3 regions of the Mesorhizobium sp. M0778 genome follow, and region 3 is predicted to be linked to each of the others. Evidence: predicted binding sites of a transcription regulator. Region 3 holds the regulator's gene; each other region holds the start of a gene.

Region 1 (10,359 bases), on a different contig from region 3:
TCGACAACTACATGCCGGTGCTCGAGCAGATCGAAAACGAGGTCGAGGCGATCGAGGACAAGGTTCTGCTGAAGCCGATGACCGGCTCCGACATCGAGCGGCTTTACATGCTGCGCCGCGATCTCTTGCGCCTGCGTAATGCGGCCCTGCCGCTGGTGGAGGTCTGCCGGCGGCTGACCAGCGCCGATCTGCCGCAAATCCATACAGCCATGCACCCGCTGTTTCGCGACGTCACCGACCACATCCGCACGGTCCAGGAAAAGATCGACAGCCTGCGTGAGGTTCTCGCCTTCGCCTTCGAGGCGAGCCTTCTGGTCGGCCAGAGTCAGGAGACGGCGATCTCCAAGAAGCTTGCCTCATGGGCCGCCATCTTGGCCGTGCCGACAGCATTCGCCGGCATCTACGGCATGAATTTCAGCGACATGCCGGAACTGAGGATGGAATATGGCTACCCGGCCGTACTGGCGGCAATCGCCCTGATCTGCACGTTTCTTTACTGGCGGTTTCGCAAGAATGGGTGGCTTTGAAGAGAGGTGAATAGTGAATAGGGCTAAATGGGAGCCTTGCTTCTTACGCCAGGCTCAAGCCGCCACCATTCACCTGCTCCGCCGCCGCTCCGACGCCGGCTGGAACGCCACCCGGGCGTGGTACTTGCAGTAGGGTCCGGTTTCGGCGGCGTCGTTGCCGCAGAAATGGAAGTCTTCCGAAAGCGGATCGCCATTCGGCCACTTGCAGGTGCGCTCGTTCAGCTCGACGAGTTGCAGATGCCGGGAGATCGGCACGACGACGTTTTCGACCGGGCGGATATAGTGGCGCGACACCGGTTCGGCATCGAACTGCGCCTTGAGCGCGGTCGCACCGATCGACATCGACGTGGTGGCATGGCGCGTGGCGCTTGCTGCCCGCGACACCGATTTCTGGATCGTCGATCCCTGTACCGTCTTCTTCTGGCGTGCCGGTGATGCGGTTGTGCGTCCGCGGCCGGACAGTTTCAGCCGGTGCACTTTGCCGATGACCGCATTGCGGCTGACCCCACCAAGCTGTGCGGCGATCTGGCTGGCGCTGAGACCCTCCGACCACAATTTTCTGAGAAGTTCGACTCGCTCGTCAGTCCAGTTCATGAGACCGCGCTCCTGCTGAAAAGTGCGGCAATCGGAATCCATTCCCGACCCGGCTTCTGCCGGGCAGACACCACATATATCGGGTGATTAGGTCCGCCGCACGAAATCTAGTTATTTCTCTACTACAATTACCTTATGCGCTGACTCGGTGACAAGAGTCCCAAGGCCAACACGAATCGGTTTTTTCGGTTTTCCCCAACTTGCCCGGTCGCTTATGAGCCGGCATTGTGCTGGGGGGCTTGCCGCACGTCCTTGCGCGACCTTTTCGTTGACTTCACGGCCGAAAAACACGATAAGCCACAAGGGCCGCCGCTTTGGCGGCTTTTTGATTTTCCGGTTCCGGAGACGCATATAATGAGCGGTTCGGCGCTTTTCGAGACCTTTGTTCGCGCACCCCTGGCTTTCGACCACGGTGAAGGCACCTGGCTGGTCACCGACAAGGGCGAGCGATATCTCGATTTCGCAGGCGGCATCGCCGTGAATTCATTGGGCTACAGCCATCCGCATCTGGTCGCGGCCCTCACTGAACAGGCCGCCAAGCTCTGGCACGTCTCCAATCTGTACGAGATTCCGGGACAGAGCCGGCTCGGCGAGCGGCTGGCCGACGCCAGCTTCGCCGACAAGGTGTTCTTCACCAATTCCGGCGCAGAGGCGCTTGAATGCGCCATCAAGACGGCGCGGCGCTATCACTTCGTCAAGGGCCATCCCGAGCGCTTCCGCACTATCAGCTTCGAAGGCGCCTTCCATGGCCGCACCCTGGCGACCATCGCCGCCGGCGGCCAGTACAAATATCTGGAAGGTTTCGGCCCCAAGGTCGACGGCTTCGACCAAGTCGGCTTCGACGACATCGACGCCGCCGAAAAGGCGATCACGCCTGAAACCGCGGCGATCCTGATCGAGCCGGTGCAAGGTGAGGGCGGCATCAGGCAAGTGCCGTCGCAATCGCTGAAGCGGCTCAGGCAGCTCTGCGATCAGCACGGACTGCTCTTGATTTTCGACGAGGTCCAATGCGGCGTCGGCCGCACCGGAAAGCTGTTCGCGCATGAGTGGGCGGGTGTCACACCCGACCTCATGGCGGTGGCCAAGGGCATCGGCGGCGGCTTCCCGATGGGCGCCTGCCTCGCCACCGACGAGGCAGCGGCCGGCATGACCGCCGGCGTGCACGGCACCACCTTCGGCGGCAATCCGCTGGCCATGGCGGTCGGCAACGCCGTGCTCGACGTGGTGCTGGAAGACGGCTTTCTCGATGACGTCCGGCGCAAGGCGCTGCTCTTGAAACAGGGGCTGGCCGGTGTCGCCGACGAATTTCCGGACGTTATCGAAAGCATCAGGGGCACCGGCCTGATGCTCGGCCTTAAATGCGCGATGCCCAACACCAAGGTTACGGTGGCACTGCGCGACCAGCATCTCTTGACGGTTCCGGCCGGCGACAACGTTATCCGTCTGCTGCCGCCTCTCACCGTCACCGATGCCGAGATCCACGAGGGGCTCGAGCGCATTCGTGCCGGCGCCAAGAGCCTGGCGGATGCCATCGTCGCTGCCGCCGCGAAGTAATCCTGGAATTCCTGATGTCCCTTCGCCACTTCACCGATCTTTCCGCCGTTTCCGAAGGCGATCTGCGCTTCATGCTCGACGACGCAGCTGTGCGAAAGGCGAGGCTCAAGGCCGGCGAACGCACCAAGCCGCTCGAAGGCAAGGTGCTGGCGATGATCTTCGACAAGCCCTCGACGCGCACGCGCGTGTCGTTCGACGTCGGCATGCGGCAGTTGGGTGGCGAGACGATCATGCTGACTGGCACCGAGATGCAACTTGGCCGTTCCGAGACTATTGCAGACACGGCCAAGGTGCTGTCGCGCTATGTCGATGCCATCATGATCCGCACCACCTCGCATGACCGGCTGCTGGAACTGACGGAAAACGCTACGGTGCCCGTCATCAACGGGCTGACCGACGAAACCCATCCCTGCCAGTTGATGGCCGACATCATGACCTTCGAAGAGCACCGCGGTCCGGTGGCCGGCAAGACGATCGCCTGGACCGGCGACGGCAATAATGTCCTGCATTCTTTACTGGAGGCCTCTGCGCGGTTCCGCTTCAAGCTGAACGTCGCCGTGCCCGAAGGCAGCGAACCGGCTCAGAGGCATGTCGACTGGTCGAAGGCCAATGGCGGCAAGCTGAAATTCACTCGTTCGCCCGAGGAGGCCGTTCACGAGGCCGACTGCATCGTCACCGACTGCTGGGTCTCGATGGGTCAGGAGCACCGTGCGCGCGGCCACAATGTCTTCTTGCCCTATCAGGTCAACGCGGCCCTGATGGCGAAAGCCAAGCCGGACGCGCTGTTCATGCACTGTCTGCCGGCGCATCGCGGTGAGGAGGTTACCGACGAGGTCATCGATGGGCCGCATTCGGTGGTGTTCGACGAGGCCGAGAACCGGCTCCACGCCCAGAAGGCGGTTTTGGCCTGGTGCCTGGGCGCTTGATCCGGGCCGCCTTGATCCGGGAGTTCGTGGTGCCTATCTCAGGCGCATCACGCAAATCGAGCGCGTCTCGTCGCATGCGCCCCGGAGGGCGGCATCGCCGCGCCCCGGAGCTTTGTCATGTTGGAAACTCGTCAATTGGCTGAACATCAACCCAAGCTCGGCGAGTTCGGCTACGCCGGCGACGACCATGTCGTGCCGTTTGAGGTCGGCCCGCTCGACGTGCGCGGCCGTACCGTCCAGCTCGGGCCGATGCTCGACGCTATTCTCAGCCGCCACGAGTATCCCGAGCCGGTGGCACGACTACTGGCCGAAGCCTGTGTGCTGACCGTCCTGCTCGGAACTTCGTTGAAGTTCGAGGGCAAGTTCATTCTGCAGACCCGCACCGACGGGCCGGTCGATATGCTGGTCGCGGATTTCTCCACGCCGCACGCGTTGCGCGCCTATGCCCGCTTCGATGCCGACCGGCTGGAGGCTTTGACGGCTGCCGGCGAGACGTCGCCGCAGACGCTGCTCGGCAGCGGCGTCCTGGCGCTGACAATCGACCAGGGCGCCCACACGCAACGCTACCAGGGCATCGTCCAGCTCGACGGCGTCACGCTGGAAGAAGCCGCACGCACCTATTTCCGCCAATCGGAGCAGATTCCGACCGACCTACGGCTTTCGGTGGCCAAGCTTCTGACGCCCGGCGTCGGCGGTGCCCGCGAGCAATGGCGCGCCGGTGGCCTGCTGGCACAATTCCTGCCGCAGTCGCCGGAACGCATGCGCGTACCCGACCTTCCCGGGGGCGACGGCGATCCGCGTGAGGAAATCCACGACCCGACCGACAATTCCTGGCAGGAACTGCTGGCGCTGCTTGGTACCATTGAACCGACCGAGCTGATCGATCCGACTATCGGCGCCGAGCGGCTGCTTTACCGGCTGTTCCACGAGCATGGTGTCCGCGTCTTCGGCGGCGTGCCGGTCGCCGACCAGTGCTCATGCTCGAGGGAGAAGATCCGCGGCATCCTCGAGGGTTTTTCCGCCGAGGAGATCAGAGACAGCACCGAGGATGGTAGCATTCACGTCGCCTGCGAATTCTGCTCGAAGCAATATGACTTCGACCCGGCGGAATTTGCAGCGGCTCAATAACGAGCGTCAGTGCGGCTGCCTTCGCAGAACTTGGGTTCCTCGCCCCGCAAGGCGGGAAGAGGAATCAAAGTGAACGTCAATTGACGGTGCGCCGCGTGCCTGGCAAATCGAGTGAGAAGGCGGGGATGGCGACGTCGAAGGTCTCGCCCCGCTTGTTGCGCATTGTGTAGTGCCCGACCATGATGCCGGACGGGGTCGAGAGCGGGCATCCAGACGTATACTGATAGCTGTCGCCGGGGTTGAGTCCCGGTTGCTCGCCGACGACCCCGGGGCCGCGCACTTCCTCGACCTTGCCGGTGCCGTCGGTAATGTGCCAGTAGCGCGACAGAAGCTGCACGAACTCGTCCGACTGGTTGTCGATGGTCACCTGGTAGCCCCAGACATAGCGGTTTTGCGGCGGGTCGGAGTGATCCTCCAGATAGAACGGCCTGACCTGCACTTCGATGTTGCGGGTGACGGCGCTGTACATAAACTGCTCCAAAGCAATGTAGATGGAACTTTCGACGCTCAGCGCAGTTTGATCAACGATGCGCGTCATCTCCTTGCCCGACTCAAGCGCAGGTGCCGAAAAACAATGTCATTTAAGTGACACATGACAATGATGGTGTGCAGGCTTGTGCCGGGCGACTCGGTGTTCTGTCGAATTGTTGAAAACGGCCGTCAGGCGGCCGGCATTTCTGGAGTGACCAGATCTCGATGGAACCGACATTCGCAGCCGCCCTCTTTTCCATAGCTCTCCTTCTTTCAAATCTCGCCAGCATCCTGTTAGCTTCGCTGAAGCTGAAGCGAGCAGCCAGGATCGCATCGCCCGCCGCCACCGTGCCACCGGTATCGATCGTCGTCCCGGCGCGCGGCGTCGAGCCGTTTACCGAGGAGACGCTGGAGCGCGCCTTCTCACTCGACTGGCCGCGCTACGAACTCATCTTCTGCGTCGCCCATGCCGACGACCCCGTGGTCAAGTCGATCACCGCTGCAATGGCGCGTTTTCCGGCTATACGCGCCCGGCTGCTCGTCGGCGACGACCGCATCAGCGGCAATCCGAAACTCAACAATTGCGTGAAGGGTTGGGAAGCGGCGCTTTATCGCTGGGTCATCCTTGCCGATTCCAACGTGCTTATGCCGAGCGATTATGTCCAGCAGCTGATGGCGGCATGGCGGCCCGACACCGGCCTCGTCTGCTCGACGCCGATCGGCTCGCGGCCTGAAGGCTTTTGGGGGGAGGTCGAATGCGCCTTTCTCAACACGCTGCAGGCACGCTGGCAGTACGCTGGAGAGGCGCTCGGCCTTGGCTTCGCCCAGGGCAAGAGCATGTTGTGGAACAAGCCGATGCTTGACGCCAATGGCGGCATCCGCGCACTGGCCGCCGAGATTGCCGAGGACGCCGCCGCGACCAAGCTGGTCAACCGGCTCGGACTGCGGGTCAATCTTGTCGCTTCGCCGTTCGAACAGCCGCTCGGCCGGCGCACGCTTGGCGAGATCTGGTCTCGGCAGGCGCGTTGGGCGCGGCTGCGCCGCGTCACCTTCGCGCTGTTCTTCGCCCCCGAGATCCTGATCGGCGCGGCGCCGCCGCTGGTGCTTGCGCTGATCGCGGCGGCTGACGCCGGCGTCAGCCTGCCGGCAACCGCCATCGCCGTGCTGGTCGCGGCCTACCTGCCGGAATGTGCCCTGGCCTGGGTCAAAGGATGGCACCTGTCGCTGCGCACCATCTTGGCAATGATGGTTCGCGACTGCATGCTGCCGGCGATATGGGCGCGCGGCTGGCTGAGCGGCGCCGTCGACTGGCGCGGCAACGTTATGACCATCCAGACCAAGGCCGTCGCGGAGCTGGAAGAGACCCCGTCCGGCGCCTGACCGGCACGTCCGGCGCGGGCTGTACGAACCCGCTCGCCCTGTTCGGCCAGCCTTATCCGGCAGCTCTCAGCGCTTGCTCGACATCTTCGAGCAGATCGTCGGTATCTTCCAGGCCCACGGAAAGCCTGAGCGTTCCCGGTCCGATGCCGAGCTCGGCGCGGGCCTCATCGGTCAAATTCTTGTGCGTGGTCGTCGCCGGATGGGTGATCAAGCTCTTGGCGTCGCCGAGATTGTTGGAAATCAGCACGATGTCGAGCGCGTTCTGGAAAGCAAAGGCCGCCTGCTTGCCGCCCTTCACATCCAGGCAGATCAGCGTCGAACCACCCGACATCTGCTTCTTGACCACGGCCGCTTGCGGGTGGTCGGCACGGCCGGGATAGATGACGCGGGCGATTTGCGGGCGCTCGGCGAGGAAATCCGCGATGCGGCCGGCACTTTCCGTCTGCTGGCGTACGCGCAGCGGCAGCGTCTCCAGGCCTTTCAGCAGGGTCCAGGCATTGAAGGGCGAGAGGCTGGGGCCGGTGTGGCGGAAATAGTCATGCAGGTTCTCGTCGATCCATTTTTTGTCCGACAAGATAACGCCTCCAAGGCAGCGCCCTTGGCCGTCAATATGCTTGGTGGCCGAATAGACGACGATATGGGCGCCGAGCTGCAAGGGTTTCTGCTGCAAGGGCGTGGCGAAGACATTGTCGACGATCAGCCTGGCGCCGATCGAGTTGGCAAGTGCCGCGACGGCGGCGATGTCGACCACCTCCAGCGTTGGGTTGGTCGGGCTTTCCAGGAAGAACAGTTTGGTGTTCGGCTTGACCGCCTGTTCCCAATTGGCGATGTCAGTGCCATCGACCAGCGTTGCCTCGATGCCGTATTTCGGCGCCAGCGTCTCGACCACCCAGCGGCAGGAGCCGAACAATGCGCGCGCCGCCACGATATGGTCGCCCGCCTTGGCGCTGCACAGCAATGCTGCCGTCACCGCCGCCATGCCGGACGCCGTGGCGCGCGCGTCCTCGGCGCCTTCCAGCGCGCACATACGCTTTTCGAACATGTCGACCGTCGGATTGGCATAGCGCGAATAGATGAAGCCCGGCTCCTCCCCCTTGAAGCGGGCTTCCGCCGCTTGCGCCGTCTCGTAGACATAGCCTTGGGTGAGATACATCGCCTCGGAGGTCTCGCCGAAGCCGGAACGCAGCGTCCCGGCATGCACGAGTGCGGTCTGAGGCTTCCAGTCGCGCTTCTTGGTCATCATTCTATCCAAACACCAAAAATGGTCCAAACAACAAAAAACCGGTCGCGAAAGTCGCAACCGGTCCATATGGCCTTGCGGCCCGACGGTCCTTTAGCGACTTGTTTAACGTGGCTGCAAGCCGACCGGCCAAATCACCACGGGATAACGAGCTTTAGACCCGCACCACGCTTGCGTCAATTGCCGGCATGATTAAGACGGTTGTACCAAGCAGGTGCCAAAGGCGTCCACGGTTTGTGGCAAGGACCTGTGACGAAACAAGACCTCGCCCGGTGTTCGAACGGAGCCAGACCCTTGCGGCAGACAGGCATTCTTCCCGATCGGGATATTTCCGCGCTGTTCCAGACGGGCGCGCTGAAATCGCCGCGCGCGCTCGATGCCGACCAGATCCAGCCGGCCAGCCTTGACCTCAGGCTCGGCGACAAGGCCTGGCGCGTGCGTGCTTCCTTCTTGCCCGGCCCCGACCACAGAGTTGTCGACAAGCTCGACCGGCTGAAGTTGCACGAGATCAACCTCGCCGAAGGTGCCGTGCTCGAAACCGGCTGCGTCTACATCGTGCCACTGCTCGAAAGCCTGGCGCTGCCCGCGCATATTTCGGCTTCGGCCAACCCGAAGAGCTCGACCGGGCGGCTCGACATCTTCACTCGGGTAATGACCGACCGCGGCCACGAGTTCGACAAGATCGCCGCCGGCTATGAAGGCCCGCTCTATCTGGAGGTCAGCCCGCGCACCTTCCCGATCGTCGTGCGCACCGGCTCGCGGCTGTCGCAGATCAGGTTCCGCACCGGCAATGCGCTTTTGTCGGAAAGCGAACTGCACGAGTTGCACCGCGCCGAGATGCTGGTCGCCACCGAGCCGCCCAACATCTCAGGCGGCGGCATCGCGTTGTCGATCGACCTCGACGGTGACAAGGACGGGCTGGTCGGCTATCGCGGCAAGCACCACACCGGCCTGGTCGACGTCGACAAGCGCGCCGCGCAGGATGTCGTCGATTTCTGGGAGCCGCTCTACAAGAGCGGTGCCGGCGAGCTGGTGCTCGATCCGGACGAATTCTATATCCTGGTGTCACGCGAGGCGGTGCATGTGCCGCCGCTCTACGCCGCCGAAATGACGCCCTTCGATCCGTTGGTCGGCGAGTTTCGCGTCCATTATGCCGGTTTCTTCGACCCCGGTTTCGGCCATTCGGCGTCGGGCGGCACCGGCAGCCGGGCGGTGCTCGAGGTGCGCAGCCACGAAGTGCCGTTCATTCTCGATCATGGCCAGATCGTCGGACGGTTGGTCTACGAGCACATGCTGAAACGGCCGCAAGCGCTCTACGGCACCGATCTCGGTTCGAACTATCAGGCGCAAGGCCTAAAACTGTCCAAGCATTTCCGCGCCGCGCGCTGAGCTTCCCCTCACTTTGCGGCCTATGCCGGCTCAAAGCGCCTTCACCGCCACCTTCACCGGCTGCTCGATTTCGAGCGGGTTGCGCAGCGGCAGGCCGAAATCCTTCGCCTCGATCTCGAATACGTCGCCGGGCTCGGTCCTGATGCCGTCGGCGAAGGACAGCGTCGCCGTGCCGAACATGTGCACATGCACGTCGCCCGGCTGGCGGAAGGCCGAGTATTTGAAGTGGTGATGCTCGAGATTGCCAATGGTGTGCGACATGTTCGCCTCGCCCGACAGGAACGGCTTTTCCCAAAGCAGCTTGCCGTGGCGCAGGATGCGTGAAGCGCCGCGAATGTCGGACGGCAGGTCGCCGATCAGGATCTCCGGCCCGAACGAGGCGTTGCGCAGTTTCGAATGGGCGAGGAAGAGATAATTCACGCGCTCGGTGACGTGGTCGGAAAACTCGTTCGACAGCGTGAAGCCGACGCGGAACGGGGCGCCGTCGTCGCCGATCACATAGATTCCGGCGATTTCCGGCTCCTCGCCGGCATCCTGGGCGAAGGCGGGCGACATGAGCGCCGCGCCGGGCGCCACTGCCATGGTACCGTTACCCTTGTAGAACCATTCGGGCTGCACGCCGATCTGGCCCTTCGCCGGCTTGCCGCCCTCCAGCCCCATGCGGAACATCTTCATGGAATCGGTCAGCTGTTCCTCGCCGCCATCGCTGAGCTTCTTGTGCATGGAATCGCGGGTCGCGGCGGAGCCGAGATGCGTCAGCCCGGTGCCGGTGAGATGGAGATGCGCCGGATCGGGATGGTTGATCGGCGACAGCAGCCGTCCCTTCTTGTAGGCTGCGTCGAGATCGACGGTTTCGCCGAAGCCCTTGCGCTCGATCAGGGCGACAAGCCCGGTGCCGGTGCGCGCGGCTTCCATCGCCAGCGAATAGACGCTGCGAGCGCCGTTGATGACGCGGGTCTTGCCGCCGTTGCGGGCAACGACGCGGATCGTCTCGGCGTCGTCGAGGATCTGTGAGATCAGCATGGTAACCCTCTCTGAATTGCGGCCTGCCTTCTTGGCAAACCCTGCCCGGCGCGGCTCGGACCCTGTCCACGCCGCGGTTGAAATTCTTCGTCCGGATTGCGCTCGCGGGTCAGGTCCCTCGGGGGAC
Region 2 (10,359 bases), 250 kb from region 3:
CAGCTGCCTGATATCACCCGCCAGCAGGTGCAGCATTTTTTCGAGCACTACAAGGATCTCGAACCCGGCAAATGGGTCAAGATCGAGGGCTGGTACGATGCCGCCTATGCCAAGAAGATGATCGTCGAGGCAATCGAGCGGGCCAAGCGCAAGTAATTGACGGGCGCAAATAGTCAGTTATCGACGCGGCCGAAATCGGGCGTGTTGCCCAGCATCACACGCTTGTCCTTGCCGCAGGCGAAGGTGCGTGCCTTCTCGTCGGCAAGCTTACGCGCCTGATCGTTGGCGGCGGGATTGCCGGTGGCGAGCACAAGAGCGATCGTGCAGCCTTCGTGGGCGCCAGGCTGGGCAACCTTGGCGACGATCAGCACTTCCGTCGACTTGTTCTCGCCCTCGCTATCGCTGATCGAGCGACGATGGATGACTGCAAAAGGAACGGCCATATCGCCCTTGGTTTCGATACGCCACTCGACTTTGGGTCCAGCCGAGTTGAGGCCGGAAAAGCTTTCCCAGACCGTGGTCATGTCGCCAGGTGGAAACCCGTAGAACAGAGATTCCCGCGCGTCGTCGTAGGAAACCATCACCGGGTAGCCGCCATAGCCCGAACAGGCGAGGTCGGCCCAGTCGCCGTCGCCTTCCTCCGCCTGGGCATAAGTCACGCAGTCCTTCTCCCAGACGAGATCGGTATAGACGCTGGATATGTCGCCAGCCCGGGCCGCCTGGCAGAAACCGGCGAGGACAAGCAGGATCAAAAGAGCGCGCATGGCGGACAACTCCGTTCGGGCTGCCGCAGCGTACCGTCAAATTCAGCAGCAGCCTAGACGAAGTCAGGCTGCTCACAGTGACCTGGTAAACGGAACGCTATTTCCTCAAGCTTGCCTCGATCAGAAGATCGGCGTTGCGGGCCACCGACTGCGCCGGTCCGCCGGCACCGAACAACTGGCCGCTGATATAGGCTCCCTCGATCAGGAGCAGCAGCCCGTCACCCAGCGTGTCGGCGTCGCCGGCGCCCATCGCCGCCGCCATAGCACGCAGGCGCCGGCGCAATTCCTGCTTGTTGGCCTCGCTCACGACGCGGGCCGGATGGCCGTGTTCGGGATATTCGACCGCGGCATTGGTCATGCCGCAGCCGCGATAGTCGGGCCTTTGCGTGCGCTTGCCGACACGCGTCAGGAAGGCGACGATCTGCGCGCGCGGATCGCCGGGATGGGCATTCACCGCCTCGTCGAAGCGCTCCCAGAATTCGAGGTCATAGTGCCGAAGATAGGATGCGGCCAACTCATCCTTGGACGGAAAGCTGCGGTAGAGGCTTGGCTTGGTGACGCCGGCACGCCGTACGATCTCGTCGACGCCGATCGCCCTGATGCCTTGCCGGTAGAACAGGTCGCGCGCCACCTGGAGAATCCGTTCGGCGGCGCGAGGCAGCGGTGCGCCATTCTCCTTGATCGTTGGTTCAATGCTTTTCATGTCTGGTTTGCCGATTGCCTGGTTGACAATGTTACCGGTCGGTACGTATGTTCCGCACATCTGAAACGTACCGGTCAGTAACATGATAGCTCAATCCCGCCCGTTTGGCCAGCGCTACGCTTTCGTCGTGGTCGCCGTCATCTTCCTCTGCCTGCTGATCGCCGCGGGCCTGCGTTCGGCGCCGGCAGTCATGATGCTGCCGCTGGAGAATAGTTTCGGCTGGCGGCGCGACGTCGTCTCGCTGGCCGCGGCCACCGGCATCTTCCTCTATGGCCTGACTGGGCCGTTTGCCGCGGCGCTGATGGAGCGGATCGGGCTGCGCCGCACCTTGCTTGCCGCGCTGCTTTTGATGTCGGGATCGACCGCGCTCAGCCTGCTAATGACCAAGCCGTGGCATCTGCTCCTCACCTGGGGCGTGTTTTCCGGCATCAGTTCGGGCGCTGTCGCCACCGTGCTCGGCGCGACCATCGTCAACCGCTGGTTCAAGACCAATCGCGGCCTTGTGATGGGACTGATGTCGGCGTCCAGCGCCACCGGGCTGCTGGTCTTCCTGCCGCTGCTCGCCTCGCTCGCCCAGTCCGGCGGCTGGAAGCCGGTCGCCATTGCCATTGCCGTGGCCACCGCCGCCTTGGTGCCGCTGGTTTATATGCTGGTACCGGAGCGTCCGGCCGCGATCGGCATGGTCCGCTATGGCGCCGAGCTCGACGATGTGCCGCCCGCGCCGCCGGCCGCGCAAGGCAATTTCCTCGCGCATACGCTGAGCACGTTGCGCCGCGCCGCCGGTACGCGTGTGTTCTGGTACCTGTTCGCCACCTTCTTCGTTTGCGGCTTCACCACCAACGGGTTGGTCGGCACGCACCTGATCGCCTTTTGCGGCGATATGGGCATCGGCGAAGTGCAGGCCGCGGGCCTGCTCTCGATGATGGGTATCTTCGATCTTATTGGCACGACGCTGTCGGGCTGGCTCACCGACCGTTTCGACCCGCGCAAGCTGCTCGGCATCTATTACGGCATTCGCGGCCTGTCGCTGATCTATCTGCCCTATTCCGGCTTCTCGGCGACCAGCCTGATCATCTTCGCCGTATTTTACGGACTGGACTGGATCGCCACGGTGCCGCCGACGCTGCGGCTTTCCAACGAGGCGTTCGGCGACCGCAGCGGGCCGATCGTCTTCGGCTGGATCGTCGCCGGCCATCAAGTCGGCGCAGCGACAGCGGCCTTTTTCGGCGGCACCATGCGCGAGCTGCAGGGCAATTACGAGCTTGCCTTCCTGATTGCCGGCATGACGGCAATAGCCGCCGCCTGCATCTCGCTGCTGATCAACACCAGCCGCCCGGCGTTCGATCCTGAACCGCAGGCGGCATAGCTTCTCGTTGCAGGAGAGATGCCGTCGGCCAAATTGCCGATCTCCCCCCTCGTGGGGGAGATGCCCGGCAGGGCAGAGGGGGCGCGAAGGTTCGCCAGCCTCCGACTTTACGCAATGTTCTGCCCAAACTCCGCTGCTCCGTCTGATTTCTTTCTGATTTGTACGTCGGCGGGACAGCGCCCCCCTCTGGCCTGCCGGCCATCTCCCCGCAAGGGACCCGCAAGGGGGGAGATCAGCAGCTTCGCCGCCGAGCGGTCCAGCCTTCCCGCTTGTTGATGTCAGAAAACCTTCATCGTTTCGAAATGTGCCTGAAACATTGAAGCTGGAGCTTGGCGGCGACGTTCAACGCCATCCAGGAGACAGCCATGGACAAGATTTCAATGACGCGGCGCGCTTTCGTCACGTCGGCCAGCGCCGTTGGCCTGGTCGGCGCCTCGGGTCTCGCCCTTCCCTATTACTCGCGCGCCAATCAGCGCCCGGCCTTCACCCATGGCATTCAGTCCGGCGATGTCGACGCGACCAGCGGCATGGTCTGGACGCGCACGGACCGGCCGTCGCGCGTCATGTTCGAAGTGTCGTCGACGGAAAATTTCGCCAATGCCGTCCGCCTGGCGCCGCTCGATACGTCGCCGGCCAGCGACTATACGGTGAAGCGGCTGCTTACCGATCTCGCCTCCGACCAGGACATTTTCTACCGCATGGTCGCGGCCGATCTTGCCGACATCAACGCCGTTTCGGAGCCGATCGTCGGCCGCTTCCGCACGGCACCTGCCTCGAAGCGCGACATTCGTTTCGCCTGGTCGGGCGACACCGCCGGCCAAGGCTGGGGCATCGACGAGACCGGCATGAAGACCTACGCCACGATCGCCAAGCACACGCCCGACTTCTTCCTGCATTCGGGCGATACGGTCTATGCCGATGGTGCGATGAAGGACGAGGTCGACCTGCCCAATGGCGACAAGTGGAAAAACACAGTGCTGATCGACGAAAAGCGCAAGGTTGCCGAGACGCTGGACGAATACCGGGCGCAGTGGAAATACAACATGATGGACAAGAACGTTCTTGCGCTCAGTGCCATCTGCCCGACTTTCTATCAGTGGGACGACCATGAGGTGCTTAACAACTGGTCGGACTCGAAGGACCTGACCGCCGACGACCGCTACACCGAAAAATCGATCCATGTGCTGGCGGCACGTGCTGCGCGCGCCTTCCACGAGATGACGACGATCCGCTACGAACTGTCGGAGCCGGGCCGCGTCTACCGCAAGATCGCTTATGGGCCGCTGCTCGATGTGTTCTTCCTCGACATGCGTTCCTACCGCGGCCCCAACGGCCCGGATATGCAGGAGACGATGACGCCGCAATCGCGCATCCTCGGCGAACAGCAGATTAAGTGGTTGAAGCGTGAGCTGGCAAATTCCAACGCGACGTGGAAAATCATCGCCGCCGACATGCCGCTCGGCCTCGTGGTCTGGAATGACGGTACCAAGAAGGTCGGGGCCGAGGCAGTCAGCAATGGCGACAATGGCCCGGCCAAGGGGCGCGAGCTGGAAATTGCCGACCTTCTTCGCTATATAAAGAACGCGGGCATCAGCAATACCGTTTGGCTCACCGCAGACGTGCATTACACGGCCGCGCATTACTACAATCCGGACAAGGCGCAGTTCCAGGACTTCAATGCGTTCTGGGAATTCGTTTCGGGTCCGATCCATTCAGGCACGTTCGGACCGAATGGTTTCGACATGACGTTCGGCCCGGAGCTGAAGTTCATCAAGGCACCGACTGCCGAGCAGGGTCAGAACCTGCCGCCGTTGGCCGGCCTGCAGTTCTTCGGACTTGTCGATATCGATGGCGCTACAGAGCAGCTGACGGTGCGGCTGATGGATCGCGACGACAGCGAACTCTACAAGGTCACGCTCGATCCGGTGCGGTCGGCGTGAGCGACTGCACCATTATCCTCGGGCCAGCCCGAGGGTAGGACGTGTATCAATCGGGATAGCAGACGACGGGAATGTTGGGCCAGACGGCGCCGTCGCATCCGGCATTTTGCTGCCTTTGCTTGAAGGCGGCGCTGACTGGCCCGGTCACCACCGGGTCGACGCCATCGGGAGCATCGGCAAAAAGCTGCTCCGCCGACCGCTTGTCGGACGGCAGCGCAGTCCGCGTCTCCTTGAACGACGCGGCCGACTGCGCCGCGCCTGCCGCGAGGAGGACGGCGAGTGCGCTACATGCCAAAATCGGCCGGAGTCTGCTGCCTGCGTCGATCATGAAATTCGAACTGCCCGGACCATGAAAGGTTCCGCCTTGGTTAATAATTCCACTTCACACCAAGACATTTAAGATTTGGTGACTTTATTTGGTGACTCGCCTCCTCTTTCGCAATTGCGAAAAACCCTGTATGAGCCGCCCAACCGAATGAGGCAGCGCCTTTTGGCCTGCTGCCTGCAACGCTCCCGAGACCAAAACATGAAAATCCGCAATATCGCGATCATCGCGCACGTCGACCATGGAAAAACCACCCTCGTCGATCAGCTCCTGAAACAGTCCGGCTCGTTCCGCGACAACCAGCGCGTCGCCGAGCGCGCCATGGATTCGAACGATCTCGAAAAGGAACGCGGCATCACCATCCTGGCCAAGGCGACCTCGGTCGACTGGAAGGGCACCCGCATCAACATCGTCGACACGCCCGGCCACGCCGACTTCGGCGGTGAGGTCGAGCGCATCCTGTCGATGGTGGATTCGGCCATCGTGCTGGTCGACGCCGCCGAGGGGCCGATGCCGCAGACCAAATTCGTCGTCGGCAAGGCGCTCAAGGTCGGACTGAAGCCGATCGTCGTCATCAACAAGATCGACCGGCCGGATGCTCGCCACGTCGAGGTGGTCAACGAGGTGTTCGACCTGTTTGCCGCGCTTGACGCGACCGACGAGCAGCTCGACTTCCCGATCCTTTACGGTTCGGGCCGTGACGGCTGGGTCTCCGAAAACCCCGAAGGTCCGAAGGACCAGGCTCTGGCGCCGCTGTTCGACCTCGTCATCAAGCACGTGCCGGCGCCGACCGTTCATCCTGGCCCGTTCCGCATGATCGGCACCATTCTGGAAGCCAATCCGTTCCTCGGCCGCATCATCACCGGCCGTATCGAATCCGGCACGCTGAAATCCAACCAGGCGGTCAAGGTGCTGCACCATGATGGCACCCAGGTCGAAACCGGCCGCATCTCGAAGATCCTTGCTTTTCGCGGGCTCGAGCGCCAGCCCATCGACGAAGCGCAGGCAGGCGACATCGTCGCCATCGCCGGCTTGTCGAAAGGCACCGTCGCCGACACGTTCTGCGACCTGTCGGTGACCGAGCCGCTGCACGCGCAGCCTATCGATCCGCCGACGGTGACGATGTCGTTCCTGGTCAACGATTCACCGCTGGCGGGCACCGAAGGCGACAAGGTGACCAGCCGCGTCATCCGGGACCGCCTGCTGCGCGAGGCCGAAGGCAATGTCGCGCTGAAGATCGAGGAATCGCCGGACAAGGATTCGTTCTTCGTCTCCGGACGCGGCGAATTGCAGCTGGCCGTGCTGATCGAGACGATGCGCCGCGAAGGTTTTGAGATCGCCGTGTCGCGGCCGCGCGTCGTCATGCAGAAGGGCGAGAACGGCGAATTGCTGGAGCCGGTCGAGGAAGTCGTCATCGACGTTGACGAGGAGCATGCCGGCGTCGTCGTGCAAAAAATGTCGGAGCGCAAGGCCGAGATGGTCGAGCTGCGCCCTTCGGGCGGCAATCGCCAGCGCATCGTCTTCCACGCGCCGACGCGCGGCCTGATCGGCTACCAGTCGGAACTGCTGACCGACACGCGCGGCACCGCCGTGATGAACCGGCTGTTCCATGCCTATGAGCCTTACAAGGGTGAGCTGCCGGGCCGCACCAACGGCGTGCTGATCTCCAACGAACAGGGGGAATCGGTGGCCTATGCCATGTGGAACCTGGAAGACCGCGGCCCGATGGTCATCGACCCAGGCGTCAAGGTCTATCAGGGCATGATCATCGGTATCCATTCCAGGGACAACGACCTCGAAGTCAATGTGCTCAAGGGCAAGAAGCTGACCAATATCCGCGCCGCCGGCAAGGACGAGGCGGTAAAACTGACGCCGCCGATCCGCATGACGCTGGAACGCGCGCTGGCCTGGATCCAGGACGACGAGCTGGTCGAGGTGACGCCGAAGACCATCCGCCTGCGCAAGCTCTATCTCGACCCGAACGAGCGCAAGCGTTTCGAGAAGTCGGCGAAAGTGGTCGGCGCGGCGTAAGCCACTTTTCTCAGCCACTATGAGGGAGGGAGCACGTGCGTGCTTCCTCCCTTTATCCTACCCGCCGGCCGCCGCGATAATGCCGTCCCGGTCTGGATCGCTAGACAGGTCGACGCGGATCGCCGTTCCCGCCCGGGCCGGCCTGCGCAAGGCTTTGGCCCCATCCGGACCAACCACCAGCAATCGCTTCTCTTCCCAAACCTGAAGCCGCGATCGCGAGACACCGAGTTCGTTGGCGAGCAACCGGTCGAGCCGCAGCGCTGTCGGCATTTCGAGCTCGAGCTGGAGTTCGAGGGCGGCGGTGTTTTCCGGCCTGTCCCCGAGCACCTGCTTATGAACGGCGGCTTCAGGAAACTCCTCGACGCGCCCGATCCTGCTTCGCAGTGCGGCAATATCGAAAGCATGGCGCCGCGCCAGGACCGGGTCGTTGCGTTCGAGCGCCTGCAATATTGCCGGTTCGATATCGCGGCGACTGCATCGCTCCAGAATGCCGAAATTCCAGGAATTGTCGCAATCGATGCAGCGGTAGATCAACCAGGCATCAATGCGTTTGCCATTGGCATTGACCCGGAATTTGCCGCTGCAGCGATAGGCTTTCAGACCGCCGCAGCGATTGCAGTTGAGGTGAGGTCGCGGTGCGGTCTTGGGCGCGATCGTCCAGCGGATACGCAGTATCGAAGGCATGCCGAAAAGCCCTTCCCGTCGGGAAGTTCGTCAGATCGGCGATGTCGAGATGCCCCTGCGGGCACGGCGTGGCGAGAGACTGCGGCAGTTGGAAATCAGGTGTCGCGGGTTATGCGCGACAGCGGTTCAGCAGTGCCAAACCGGTCTCGAACCGCCACCCTGAAGAACAGATGATGTGAAAACAGGCACCGCGACTGCGACGCCCTGCTCTGTGTCGGGGAGTTGGCGAGACCGGCGGTTACGCAGGCAAAGTGAAGCTCGGAAAGGATTTCGAGACGACACTTCTAGCCGCGAGGTGCCTGGCCGACAAGCCTTCTTTCGGTGGACGCTACCGTCGCCGGAACAGTTGGGTTATGTTGAAGCGTCCAAAAATTTCTAACGAGATCCGCGTCATGCATTTCACGTCGCTTCTGATTTTTGCCGGCGCCCTGCTTGTTGCCGCCGGCTCGCCGGGCCCGTCGATTGCCGCACTTGTGGCGCGGGTCATCGCAAAAGGGTTTCGCGACGTGTTTCCGTTCCTGCTTGCCATGTGGATCGGCGAAGCGATCTGGCTATCACTGGCGGTGTTTGGCCTCGCCGTGGTGGCGCAGACGTTCCACTTCGCCTTTGTCGTCGTGAAATGGGTTGGCGTCGTCTATCTCGCCTGGCTTGCCTGGAAGATGTGGACCGCACCGGTCGAGGCAAAAGAAGGTTCGCTGCCGCGCGAAGATTCGCCCGTCAGACTGTTCTTTGCCGGCATGGCGGTAACGCTCGGCAACCCCAAGATCATGATGTTCTATCTGGCGCTGCTGCCGACCATCATCGATCTCGGTTCAGTCAGCGTGATCGGCTGGGTCGAGCTGACGGCGACCATGGCCGTGGTGCTGGTCGCCATCGATTTGACCTGGGTGCTCGCCGCATCGCAGGCGCGCAAGCTCTTGAGGAGCAAACGGGCGATGAAGATCGCCAACCGCGTCAGCGCCGGCACCATGGCCGGCGCTGCGGCGGCGATCGCGGCGCGGTCTTGAGCCGCCGCGTCAACCCATTTCGATTATCGGTGCGATCTCGACGCTGAAACCCGGGTCCGTCAGGATAGGACAATCCTTGGCTTTGCGGACGGCATCGTCGATGTCTTTCGCTTCGATGATGGTGTAACCGGCGGTCGGATTGCTGCCGCCATTGTTCTCGACCTTGCCGCCGGGCAGCAGGGTCTTCGACATGCCGACTGGATTGCCACCGTCGACCACGGCTGAGCCAAGCTTGCCGTACCAGCCGTTCCAGGCATCCATCGCTGCCTTCCGTTCGGCCTCCTCGGTCGGCATCTTGCCCGAGCCGTGATAGACGTAGAGAAATTTCGCCATGTTCTCCTCCTTTGATCGGCGGCATCGAACCGGCATGCGGTCATGCCGCATGCCGATCATCGGACCAAACCGGCAAACAAGCAACGAGAATGCGATGCAGCTAATATATACGACCGCGGTGCCCTATCGCGCCATCGCGTGATATTCATCGTTCGGCCGCATATCGATCGCCGATGCCAGCCGGTTCGACATGTTGAAGAACGCGGCAGTCGAGGCGATATCCCAGATGTCGCGGTCGGAAAAGCCCACTTGCCGCAGCGCCGCCCGGTCGGCTGCGACGATCTTTGCCGGCTGCTCGGTCAGCTTCACCGCGAATTCGAGCATGGCGCGCTGCCTGTCTGACAGCTCGGCGGCGCGAAAATTCATCACCATCATCTCGCCGAAGGCCGGGTCGCCGGAAAGCTGGCGCACGGCCGCGCCATGTGCAACCAGGCAATAATAGCAATGGTTGACCGATGAGACGACCACCGCGATCATCTCTCGCTCCAGCTTCGACAGGCCGGATTCACCCAGCATCAAATCATTGTACATGTCGGTGAAAGCGCGCAGCTTCTTCTCGTCGAAGGCGTAGGCGAGCAGCACATTGGGAACGAGGCCGAGCTTCTCCCGGCATTTGGCGAAATAGGCGTTGGTCGCTTCGCTCAGCTCCGCCGGTGCGAGGTCAAGCGCGGTGATTTTGTCTGTCATAGGGGATTTCTCCTCGTTTTCCGCCAGGCTGCCGGTGAATTCCGACATTTCGTCGCAAGCCGTCAAACCTTTGTCGCCAAATACCCGTCATCTGCTACGATAGTTGTAAAAACATGACGGGAGGGAATTAGCTCATGGCCGGCCTGAAATCCGCAAGCCAGTTGAAAAAGATGAGTCCGGCCAAGGGCAGCGAAAAGCCCGGCAGGCTTGCCGACTACTTGCTGGCCCGAGCTCCGGCCGAAGATGTCGCCGCCTACGACGTCATCGATCTCGAACGCGCTGCCGAACTCGCCGGCCGCGCTGTCGCCCGGCACAAGAAGGACGACTGCGTCGTTGCCATAGACGTCGATTCCGGTGTCGTCCGCCAAGGCCGGCCGATGACGGTGATCACCGTCGTCAACGACAACATGCCGTTCCTGTTCGATTCCGTCCTCGGTGAGATTACAGAGAGCGCCGGCGAGCCGCTGCTGGTTACCCACCCGGTCATCGTGGTCAGGCACGGCAAGAACGGCGTCGAGG
Region 3 (10,359 bases):
AGACCGGAACCGATCCAGCCAACCCTTGCGCCGTCAGTGCGGCGACGACGCCGCCGGCAGTGCCGTCGTTAGCGGCGACCACCGCATCGACCTTGTTGTCGTTCGCGGTCAGGAACTGTTCCATGTTCTTCTGAGCGTTGGCCGGCAGCCAGCCGTCGGTATAGGCCTCGCCGACATTCTTGATCTTGCCGCTGTCGATGGCGTCCTTCAGCACTTCCATCGAACCGGCAAAAAGGAAATCGGCATTCGGATCGGCGCCCGAGCCCTTGATGAAGACATAGTTGCCTTCCGGCTTCACCTTGAACACGTCGCGGGCCTGCATGCGGCCGATTTCCTTGTTGTCGAAGGTCAGGTAAAAGACGTCCTTGTTCTCGATCAGCCGGTCGTAGCCGACAACCGGAATACCTTCGTCCAGCGCCTTTTGCACGGCCGGCCCTATCGCCGAGGCGTCCTGCGCCAGGATGATCAGTGCGTTGGCGCCCTGCGAGATCAGGCTCTCGACGTCGGTTAGCTGCTTGCCCGGATTGGACTGTGCGTCGGCGGAGATATACTTGTCGCCGGCAGCCTCGATGGCCGCCTTCATTGCGGCTTCGTCGGTCTTCCAGCGCTCTTCCTGGAAGTTCGACCAGGAAACGCCGATGACCTTGTCCTTAGCCTGCGCCACCGACGCAAGCGCCAGCGTCATGGCGACACCCGCCAGAATGGCGGTCGTGAATTTCTTCATCATATCCTCCCTGCGCCGCGTACGGCGTGACCAATTGGCCCCAAAGGCCAGCTTAGAGGCGCTAATTTTTTCGAGCCTCGAAAAAATACTGGCCCGATCTCCCGCTGCTGTCAACATCGATTCTGATGGATTTTGATGTTGCTGCGACTTTTTTCGAGCTTCGGAATAAACGATGACAGCGCCACCTGCATCTGACACTATTTGCCTCATCCGACACTATTTGTCGGCATTACCGACGGCTTCCGGTTCATGAGCGGCCGCGGCAAACCGGGAGGAAAGCAAAACGATGTCGGTCGGAATCCGCCATGACGATTTGCGCCGGCGCAACCGGGCGATGGTGATCTCGGCCGTGCGCCGGGCCGGCCAGCCATCGCGTACGGAGATCGCCGCAACCACCGGCCTCAGCCATTCGACCATATCGGCGATCTCCTCCGACCTGATACGGGAAGGCATCCTCGCCGAGAGCAAGGCAAGCGAACCCGTTTCGTTGAAACGCGGTCGTCCGCAGGTCGGCCTCGCCCTCAATCCGGAAGCGGCGGCGGTGCTGACCGTGGTGTTGTCGCTGAATTTCCTGTCGGCCGCCATCATCGACTATGCGGGGCAGGTGGTCGCCGAGGAACAGCGCCGGCTGGACACGCTGACCATGCCGCGCGACGAACTGATCCGCGAATGCATGGCCATCGTCCGGCGCCGGCTGGACGATCCAGATCTTGACGTCCGCAGTGTCGCCCGCATCGCCCTGGCGATTCAGGGAATTACCGACTCCCCTGCACGCGCCATGCTGTGGTCGCCGATCACGCCCCAGACGGACATCGCCTTTGCCGACATGCTGGAAGATGAATTCGGCATCCCGGCCACGGTGGAGAACGACTGCAATATGATGGCGGTGGCTTTGCGCTGGCGCGATCCGGATCGCTATCGCGACGACTTCATCGCCATCCTGCTTTCGCACGGCATCGGCATGGGGCTGGTGTTGAAGGGCGAGCTGTTCACCGGCACGCATTCCTCGGGCGGCGAGTTTGGCCACATGATCCATCGTCCGGGCGGCGCGCTCTGCCGTTGCGGGCGGCGCGGCTGCATCGAGGCCTATGCCGGCAATTACGCCATCTGGCGCAACGCCACGCAGATGAGCGAAGACAGCCAACCGGTCGCCGACGTCAGCGACGCCGACATGCGCGCGCTGGCGGTTCGGGCGCGCGAGAAGGACGGGCCGGAACGCGAAGCCTACCGCAAGGCCGGCGAAGCGCTGGGTTTCGGTCTCGGCTCGCTGTTCGCGCTGATCGATCCGGCACCGGTCGCAATGGTCGGCGCCAGTGCCGCCGCCTTTGATCTGATCGAGCCGGCCTTGCGGAAGGCCATCGCCCAGACCGCCGGCGGCCAGCATACGGGCTCGATCTCCTTCGATACCGAGCCGAACGAATTGCCGCTGATCCGCGAAGGCTGTGCAATGCGGGCGTTAAGCTTCGTCGACCAGCAGATTTTCGCGCCGGGCGCGCAAATGAGGCCCGGCGTCAGAAAGAACGTAGCCTGACTGGGCGGGTCAATCTTCCCTGATCGCGTAGCCGGCACCGCGGATGGTGCGGATGACATCAGGCATGCGGCCGTTGTTGACGGCTTTGCGCAGCCGCCCGACATGCACGTCGACGGTGCGTTCGTCGATATAGATCGTCTCGCCCCAGACATTATCGAGTAACTGGCTGCGCGAGAAGACGCGGCCCGGATGCCGCATCATGAATTCGAGCAACCGGAATTCGGTCGGCCCGAGCCGGATCTCGGTCTTCTTGCGATACACCCTGTGCGATTCGCGATCGAGCACGATGTCGCCGACCTTCAGCACGCTGGACAGCACTTCCGGCTTGGCGCGGCGCAGCAGCGCCTTGACCCTGGCCATGAATTCCGGTGTCGAAAACGGTTTGACCAGATAGTCGTCGGCGCCGGTCGAAAGACCGCGTACCCGGTCGCTCTCCTCGCCGCGCGCGGTCAGCATGATGATCGGCAGCCGTTCGGTTTCGGGGCGCACCCGCAACCGGCGGCAGAGCTCGATGCCGGAAACCGCTGGTATCATCCAGTCGAGCACCAGAAGATCGGGCACATTCTCCTGCAAACGGATCTCGGCTTCGTCGCCGCGTGTCACCACCTCGACCTGGTAGCCTTCGGATTCGAGATTGTAGCGGAGCAGCACACCCAACGGCTCCTCGTCCTCCACCACCATTATGCGTGGTGCGATCATCGGCTGGGCACCCCCATCATGTCGCCGGTGCGGACATTGTCGTTTCGTCTTGCTTCGGACGATTGACCGGCAATTGCTCGCCGGTCAGCACATAATACGCATTTTCGGCGATGTTGGTGACATGGTCGCCGATCCGCTCCAGATTCTTGGCGCAGAACAGCAGATGCGTGCAAGCGGTGATGTTGCGCGGGTCTTCCATCATGTAGGTCAACAGTTCGCGGAACACCGACGTATATTTGACGTCGATGCGCTCGTCGGCGGCGCGTAGCTTGGCCAACGCGGCCGCATCGCCTGCAGCATACTCCTCGATGACGCCCTGCACCTGGATGAGCACCAGCTGCGCCATCGCATCGATGGAATGCGATAGGTCGCGCGGTGTGACGCTAAGGCCGACCGCACTCACACGCTTGGCGATATTCTTGGCAAGGTCGCCGATGCGTTCGAGATCGCCGGCCATGCGGATCGCCCCGACGACATGGCGCAGATCGTGGGCCATCGGCTGGCGCTTGGCGATCAGGGTGATGGCGCGGTCGTCCAGTTCGCGTTGACGCGCATCCATGATGGCATCGTCGGAAACGACGCGTTGCGCCAGCACGTTGTCAGAATTCAACAGGGCCTTGGTCGCCCCGCCGACCATCGAACCGGCGAGGTCGGCCATGTCGCGGATCAGCTTGCTGATCTGCTCGAGATCCTCGTCGAAAGAAGCGACTGTGTGTTCGCCCATGGTCCTGTCCTCATATGCGTGATCGGAACGGCTCAGCCGAAGCGGCCGGTGATGTAATCCTGCGTGCGCTTCTCGCGGGGCGACGTGAAGATCTTCTCGGTCCGGTCGAACTCTACCAGTTCACCCAGATACATGAAGGCGGTCTGGCGCGATACGCGCGCCGCCTGCTGCATGTTGTGGGTGACGATGACGATCGTGTAGTCGGCTTGCAATTCGTCGATCAGTTCCTCGATCTTGGCGGTCGACAGCGGGTCGAGTGCCGAAGCCGGCTCGTCGAGCAGAATGACTTCCGGCTTCACCGCCACGGTGCGGGCAATACAAAGCCGCTGCTGCTGGCCGCCTGACAGGCTCAAGCCGCTGGCGTTGAGCTTGTCCTTGACCTCGCCCCACAGCGCGGCCCGCTTCAACGCTTGTTCGACGCGGCCGTCCATTTCGGACTTGCCCAGATTCTCATAAAGCCTGACGCCGAAGGCGATGTTCTCGTAGATCGACATCGGGAACGGCGTCGGCTTCTGGAACACCATGCCGATCTTGGTCCTCAGGAGATTGAGGTCCTGCGAGCGGTCGAGAATGTTCTTGCCGTCGAGCAGCACCTGGCCCTCGGCTGTCTGCTTCGGGTAGAGTTCGTAGATGCGGTTGAACACACGCAGCAGCGTCGATTTCCCGCAGCCCGAAGGGCCGATGAAGGCAGTGACGCTGCGCTCGGGCAGCGACAAGGTGATGTCCTTCAACGCCTTGCTCTGGCCGTAGTAGAAGTTGAGGTTCTTGACCTCGATCTTCGTCTTCTCGGCGACCGTTTCGGTCATCGTCATGTCCGGGGACAACATCTGTGTCATCTGTCCTCTCTGCGTCCGGTAAGGCTGCGGGCGAGGATGCTCAAGCCCAGAACCGTCAGGGTGATTATGAGTGCGCCGGTCCACGCCAGTTGCTGCCATTCCTCATAAGGGCTGAGAGCGAACTGGAAGATGGTCACCGGCAGGCTGGCCATCGGCGCGTTGATATTGCTGCTCCAGAACTGGTTGTTGAGCGCGGTGAAGAGCAGCGGCGCCGTCTCGCCGGAAATGCGTGCTATCGCCAGCAATATGCCGGTGACGATGCCGGACAATGCGGCGCGGTAGGCGACCGAGCGGATCACCACCCAGCGCGGCGCGCCGATCGCGGCGCCGGCTTCACGCAACGCGTTCGGCACCAGGTTGAGCATGTCTTCAGTGGTGCGCACGACCACCGGAATGACCAGGATGGCAAGCGCAACGGCGCCGGCTATGGCCGAGAAATGTCCCATTGGCCGCACCATCAGTTCATAGACGAACAAGCCGATGATGATCGACGGCGCCGACAACAGGATGTCGTTGATGAAGCGCACGACGGTGGTGATGCGCGAGAAACGCCCATATTCGGCCATGTAGGTTCCCGCCAGCACGCCGATCGGCGTGCCGACGACAACGGCGATGATCGTCATCAGCAGGCTGCCCGCGATTGCATTGAGCAGGCCGCCGGCCTCGCCTGGCGGTGGCGTCATCTCGGTGAAGACCGCGAACGAAAGCCCGGCTGTGCCCTTATAGACCAGTGCACCGAGAATGAGCGCCAGCCAGGCAAGCCCGATGCCGGCGGCGACGACGCAAAGCGCCATCATCACCGAATTTCTGGCTTTGCGGCGGCTGTGGAGCGATGAGGATGTCGACATCGGTCAGACTCCCGTACGGGCGTCGATCCGCATCAGCATATAGCGGGCGGCGGCAAGGATCAGGAAAGTGATGACGAACAGGATCAGGCCGAGCGAAACCAGAGAGGAGGTGTAGAGATCGCCGTCGGCCTCGGTGAACTCATTGGCGATGGTCGCCGAGATCGTCGTGCCCGGCGCGAACAGAGAGGCGCTGATGCGGTGGGCGTTGCCAATGACGAAGGTCACCGCCATGGTTTCGCCGAGCGCGCGGCCGAGGCCAAGCATGACGCCGCCCATGATACCGATGCGGGTATAGGGAATGACCACGCGCCGGGTCACTTCCCAGGTCGTGCAACCGATGCCGTAGGCCGATTCCTTCAGCACCGCCGGCACCGTATCGAAGACGTCCTTGGTGATCGAGGTGATGAAGGGCAGCACCATGATGGCGAGGATCAGCGCCGAGGTCAGAAGGCCGATGCCGTAAGGAGGGCCGGCGAAAAGGCTGGATAGTCCCGGCACGCCGTGGAAGATGTTGATGATGAAGGGCTGTATCGTCGTCTGCAGGAACGGCGCGAACACGAACAGGCCCCAGATGCCGTAGATGATCGAGGGAATGCCGGCCAACAGCTCGACCGCTATGCCGATCGGGCGCCTGAGCGGGCGCGGGCAGAGTTCGGTGAGAAACACGGCAATGCCGATGCCGATCGGAACCGCGATCAGGATGGCGATGGCCGCCGTGACCAGCGTGCCGTAGATCGGCGCCAGCGCGCCAAATTTTTCCGTTACCGGATTCCAGCTTTCAGTCGTCAGGAAAGAGAACCCGAAGGACGACAGGGCCTGCCATGAGCCGGCAAACAGCGAGATTGCGACACCACCGAGGATGACCAGCACAAGAATTGCGGAAGCGCGGGTGAGTCCGCGGAATATGGCGTCTGTGAGCGCGAAGCGCCGCACCGTAGCTTCCCTGGCCCGGGCTGCAGATGATAGCATGGCATCGGAAGCGATGGTCATTGGGTCCTCGCGATTGAAGGCAACAGGGAGGGCGCCGTCGACGCCCTCCCTGGAGGAGATTACATAGCCGAGTAGAGCGGCTTGCCGTCGCTGCCGACGACTTCCTTGGCCCACATGGCCTTGACGCTCTCGACCACCTTGTCGGGCATCGGAACGTAGTCCAGCTCGCCGGCCATCTCGTCGCCCTTGTCGTATGCCCAGGCGAAGAATTTGAGCGCTTCGCCGGTGGTCGCCGCGTCGTCCGGCTTCTTGTACAGGAGGATCCACGTCGCCGCCGTCATTGGCCAGGACTCGGCGCCCGGCTCGTTGGCGAGGATGACGCCATAGCCCGGCTGCGAGCTCCAGTCGGCATTGGCCGCTGCCGCCGAGAATGCCGCCGCGGTGGGTTCGACCTTCTTGCCGTCCTTGTTGATCATATCGGTGTGGGTGAGCTTGTTCTGCTTGGCATAGGCGTATTCGACATAGCCGATCGCGCCGCCGGTCTGGGAGACGTTGTTGGCAACGCCCTCATTGCCCTTGGCGCCGATGCCCACGGGCCATTCCACGGCCTTGTCGACGCCGACCTTTTCTTTCCAGTCCGCGCTGACGTCGCCGAGGTAGTATGTGAAGTTGAACGTCGTGCCCGACCCATCGGAACGGTGAACGACCGCGATCGCCTGCGAAGGCAGCTTGACGTCGGGATTGAGCTTCTTGATCGCCTCGTCATCCCAGCTCGTGATCTTGCCGAGGAAGATGTCGGCCAGCGTCGGGCCGTCGAGAACCAACTCGCCCGGCTTGATGCCTTCGAGGTTGACGACGGGAACGATGCCGCCCATCACCATCGGGAACTGAGCCAATCCGGACGATTCAAGCTCTTCGCCTTTCAGCGGCGCATCAGAAGCGCCGAAGGTAACGGTCTTGGCTTTGATCTGCTTGATGCCGCCGCCGGAACCGATCGACTGATAGTTAAGCCCAATGCCGGTGTCTTTCTTGTAAGTGTCGGCCCACTTCGCATAGATCGGGTAGGGGAAGGTGGCGCCGGCGCCGGAGATGTCCGCGGCGAGCGCGGCGGACAGGGTGAGGGTAGTCGTCGCCGCAGCCATTGCAATCGCAACGGCCGCCGAGCGGATGAAATGTCTCATGTGGCCTGCTCCTGTTCGGAATATGGTCTCTCGGCGCCATTCCTCCGGCGCCCGCTGAGGCCAATAGCCCCCGATTATTACAGTCGCATGACAGTTTCATGTCGCTCCGGTAACGTCGTCCAGCCGGGTTAAGAAGGAACGGCCGCGGGCTTTGTCGGCATGGGCCGCGGTTTGCCGCTGGAATCAGCAGCTTGCGTGAATTCCGGCCGGCTTTGTCCGCTCGACGATAGCAGCCACTGACCTTGAGAAGAAAAAAGCCGGACGGGAGCGCGTTGCATGCAGCCAGAACGTGTCATGGCCGCGCCATCGCCGAAACAGGTCCGTTGGGGTAAATCTGACCCTGTTTCTTGCCGGCGGTCGCTGCTCCCGCCCGTAACTGGAGGAGCGGAACTTCGAATATCCCATTGTCGCGACTGAGCGCGCCATTGGGTATGGTGCGATCGCACCATGGCCTTACGCTGGAAGCGGTGACGAATCGCAAGGTTTTAATTCGCCTCGCGCTGGACCTCCATCCGCGCCCGACCCGGCGATCGATCTTTCGAGCGGGGCCTTCGACTGGAAGTGCGGCGATTTCTACTTCACCTTACCTACTCCCTCTGCACTATTCCGCCGGTTGTCGGTTGGGCCGAAGCAGCGTTATAAGCTTGCAGGGGTGTTGCTGATGTTTCGACGGATTCTGCCTGTCTTCCTGTGCCTGGCGCTGCTTCTGGGAACCGGCTGCGCGCGCAGCTATGACGGCACCGTGATCATTCCCAAGCCGCTCGATGTTCGCCGTTTCTGGGACCGGCCTTCTCCGCAGGCGCAAGCCGAACAGTCGCAGCTGGAGACCGATGTCTTTCCTGTGGCGCCTCAAACGCCGAAAAGGCCGGCGGTGCGCAGGAGCGCAGCTTCCGTTGCAGCGCCACGAAGGAAGGTCGTCGCCAACCCGCCCATGCTGTCATCGGAGCCGGCGAAGCCGCTCACCTGCAGGAATGTCAGCCTGCCCGGCAAACGGGCCCGCATGGTCTGCGAATAACCAACCGGCCGTCGGTCGATACGTGCGGCTGTAGGCCTTGAAGCGGCTATCCGGCCAGCCGTTCGCCGTCTCGGGACATCGCCCGCCCTGGTCAGTCCGCCGGGAAAAAGGCCGGCCCGACCACTCTCACCGGCCGCGCGCCGATCGCTCTTTCGACCGACTGATGCTGGGCAGCCCCTGGCACCTCGGCAACCGGCGTTTTTGCCCCTGCGAGAGCGGTACCGGCGGTTTCGATCCCGGATTCAGGAATTTCCGCGACGCTGCCAAAATCCGGCTTTGCCGTCGGCAACGGAATGATGGCGTTGCTCATGTTGGCCGGTGTCACGGTTCGTGCCCTGAGTTCGGCGACGCGCTGGTAATAGCGCTTGACGTCGCAGGCCTTGAAGTTCGCGTCGTCGCGGTACCTGAAGGCGGTCGCAAGCTCCACATAGGGCTTTTGCGTCTCGAGCGCGATCATCTCTTCGGTCTCGCGGGTGGCATCGCTCAGCGTATAGAGTTCGACGCCGGCATCGTCGCAGATATAGCGGCACTGATCGACCGTTTCCTTCAGATCGTCGTTCTTGGCGAACTGCGATTTTGGCGCGGGGAAGAAATATCCGTCCGACAAGCGAACGCAAAACAGCATCCGATTGCCACCCATTGTTGCGCCTGCGGACTGGGTTTTGGGTGCTGTGCGCTGCTGCGCCGGCGGCTGGTCTTGCTGCGCCTGCTGCTTCTTGGCAGCGGGGGCGGCGCAGCCCAGCGCGACGAACCTGGCCTTCAGGCCGGAGGTGTCCCTGCCCGAATTCGACAGTCTGGCGATCTGCCGTTGCACCTCCGCCTTGCTGCTTACGAGGTCGGCGCAGGGGTTGAAGAAGAACCCGGCCGTTTTCGCCGTGCATCGGCGCTGTCTCTCCAGCCTTTGAATCGCGGCGAGTTGCCGGCGTAGTTGGGCAAGCTCGGGGCTGGTCCCGGCGCCACGCCCCGCCGAAAGCAATTGGCTCCTGATCGCGCCGCAGCTATCCGCATAGGAGGAGGACGTGCCGAGCGCAACGGCTATTGCCGACACCAGCATCAGAATCGTGAGAAGCCAGAAGCGCGTCATTGGAGCGACCATTGTCCTTGTTGCGCCGAGAACAGGATTTCTTTGTCGACTATGGATAAGTACTGGCTAAATCAGTTTTACCTAATTGAAGTAGACCGCCCCGCCACCAGAGACTTTAGTTCTAGTGTATTATATCCACTGGCGTAAATTCAATATTACATTTTTATTTCAAGATTGAGACGAACCGGCAGCAACGCCGGCGAACTCGCGCCACGGCGAAGTTTGAAGCACCCGGCCGGTTCCGCACCGCGATCAATCCGGCGTTACCGGCCGGCCGTTGCTGAAACCTTAGCCCCAAGTTCGGCGTTGAGCGGCCAAAGGAGGAGACCGCAAATGTCGATTCATTTCACTGTCGCGGGCCTGACCAGGAATCTGTTCCATTCACTTGGGCTGGACCATGAACGCACACCGAGGCCGCTCGACCACGAGCAGAGGCTTTTGCTGGAGTGCTATCTCGCCGGCCAGATTCCGGAATCGGCCTGGAGCGACTATGTCTTCGAAATGCCGGAACTGGCGCGACATGTCGAGGCCAGACGAAGCCGCCACTAAAGCGCATCGCGGTCGACCGGGCCTCATGCGACGCGCTTAGGTTCTTGTTTTATGCATGTCGTTGTCGCAAAACCGCTGCACACTTTTGCTCGACATGCGCTAGATCCCGAAAAGTAGAATCCGGTTGTCGGAAAAGATCAAGGCGAAGCCTGCACCCGCGTTGCAGGCTGTTTTTGTTTGGGCGAGTTGAATTGCAGAGTGAACACCTTGCCCGGGATGCCTTCAGCCAGCGCCGGTG

The links. The regulator PhoB, encoded in region 3, activates phosphate uptake and scavenging genes when phosphate is short. The targets are predictions, from matches to a motif close to TGTCATNNANCTGTCAT.
Region 1: a site for PhoB is predicted at 5,305-5,321, ahead of NKI22_RS09230 (ceramide glucosyltransferase). Genes of this name have one in related genera too.
Region 2: a site for PhoB is predicted at 3,110-3,126, ahead of NKI22_RS01430 (alkaline phosphatase D family protein). Genes of this name have one in related genera too.

What each region holds. Positions count from the first base shown of each region.
Region 1 is NZ_JAMYPA010000005.1:74,540-84,898, reverse strand. Features, by position in the region: gene NKI22_RS09260 (magnesium and cobalt transport protein CorA) at 1-527, shown strand, start outside; gene NKI22_RS09255 (GcrA family cell cycle regulator) at 597-1,121, opposite strand; gene NKI22_RS09250 (aspartate aminotransferase family protein) at 1,476-2,675, shown strand; gene argF (ornithine carbamoyltransferase) at 2,690-3,601, shown strand; gene NKI22_RS09240 (Hsp33 family molecular chaperone) at 3,719-4,729, shown strand; gene apaG (Co2+/Mg2+ efflux facilitator ApaG/CorD) at 4,806-5,198, opposite strand; gene NKI22_RS09230 (ceramide glucosyltransferase) at 5,426-6,580, shown strand; gene NKI22_RS09225 (O-succinylhomoserine sulfhydrylase) at 6,633-7,823, opposite strand; SAM riboswitch at 7,894-7,971, opposite strand; gene NKI22_RS09220 (2'-deoxycytidine 5'-triphosphate deaminase) at 8,115-9,209, shown strand; gene araD1 (AraD1 family protein) at 9,240-10,232, opposite strand.
Region 2 is NZ_JAMYPA010000001.1:274,152-284,510, forward strand. Features, by position in the region: gene ppa (inorganic diphosphatase) at 1-156, shown strand, start outside; gene NKI22_RS01415 (hypothetical protein) at 174-764, opposite strand; gene NKI22_RS01420 (TetR/AcrR family transcriptional regulator) at 862-1,467, opposite strand; gene NKI22_RS01425 (MFS transporter) at 1,550-2,833, shown strand; gene NKI22_RS01430 (alkaline phosphatase D family protein) at 3,199-4,773, shown strand; gene NKI22_RS01435 (hypothetical protein) at 4,820-5,101, opposite strand; gene typA (translational GTPase TypA) at 5,300-7,129, shown strand; gene NKI22_RS01445 (DUF1062 domain-containing protein) at 7,187-7,813, opposite strand; gene NKI22_RS01450 (LysE family translocator) at 8,206-8,820, shown strand; gene NKI22_RS01455 (YciI family protein) at 8,830-9,153, opposite strand; gene NKI22_RS01460 (peroxidase-related enzyme) at 9,277-9,840, opposite strand; gene NKI22_RS01465 (NAD-glutamate dehydrogenase) at 9,975-10,359, shown strand, end outside.
Region 3 is NZ_JAMYPA010000001.1:527,544-537,902, reverse strand. Features, by position in the region: gene xylF (D-xylose ABC transporter substrate-binding protein) at 1-724, opposite strand, end outside; gene NKI22_RS02755 (ROK family protein) at 1,011-2,255, shown strand; gene phoB (phosphate regulon transcriptional regulator PhoB) at 2,265-2,954, opposite strand; gene phoU (phosphate signaling complex protein PhoU) at 2,971-3,678, opposite strand; gene pstB (phosphate ABC transporter ATP-binding protein PstB) at 3,711-4,514, opposite strand; gene pstA (phosphate ABC transporter permease PstA) at 4,511-5,362, opposite strand; gene pstC (phosphate ABC transporter permease subunit PstC) at 5,366-6,352, opposite strand; gene pstS (phosphate ABC transporter substrate-binding protein PstS) at 6,412-7,473, opposite strand; gene NKI22_RS02720 (hypothetical protein) at 8,135-8,488, shown strand; gene NKI22_RS02715 (DUF2865 domain-containing protein) at 8,580-9,572, opposite strand; gene NKI22_RS02710 (hypothetical protein) at 9,906-10,121, shown strand; gene tolA (cell envelope integrity protein TolA) at 10,259-10,359, opposite strand, start outside.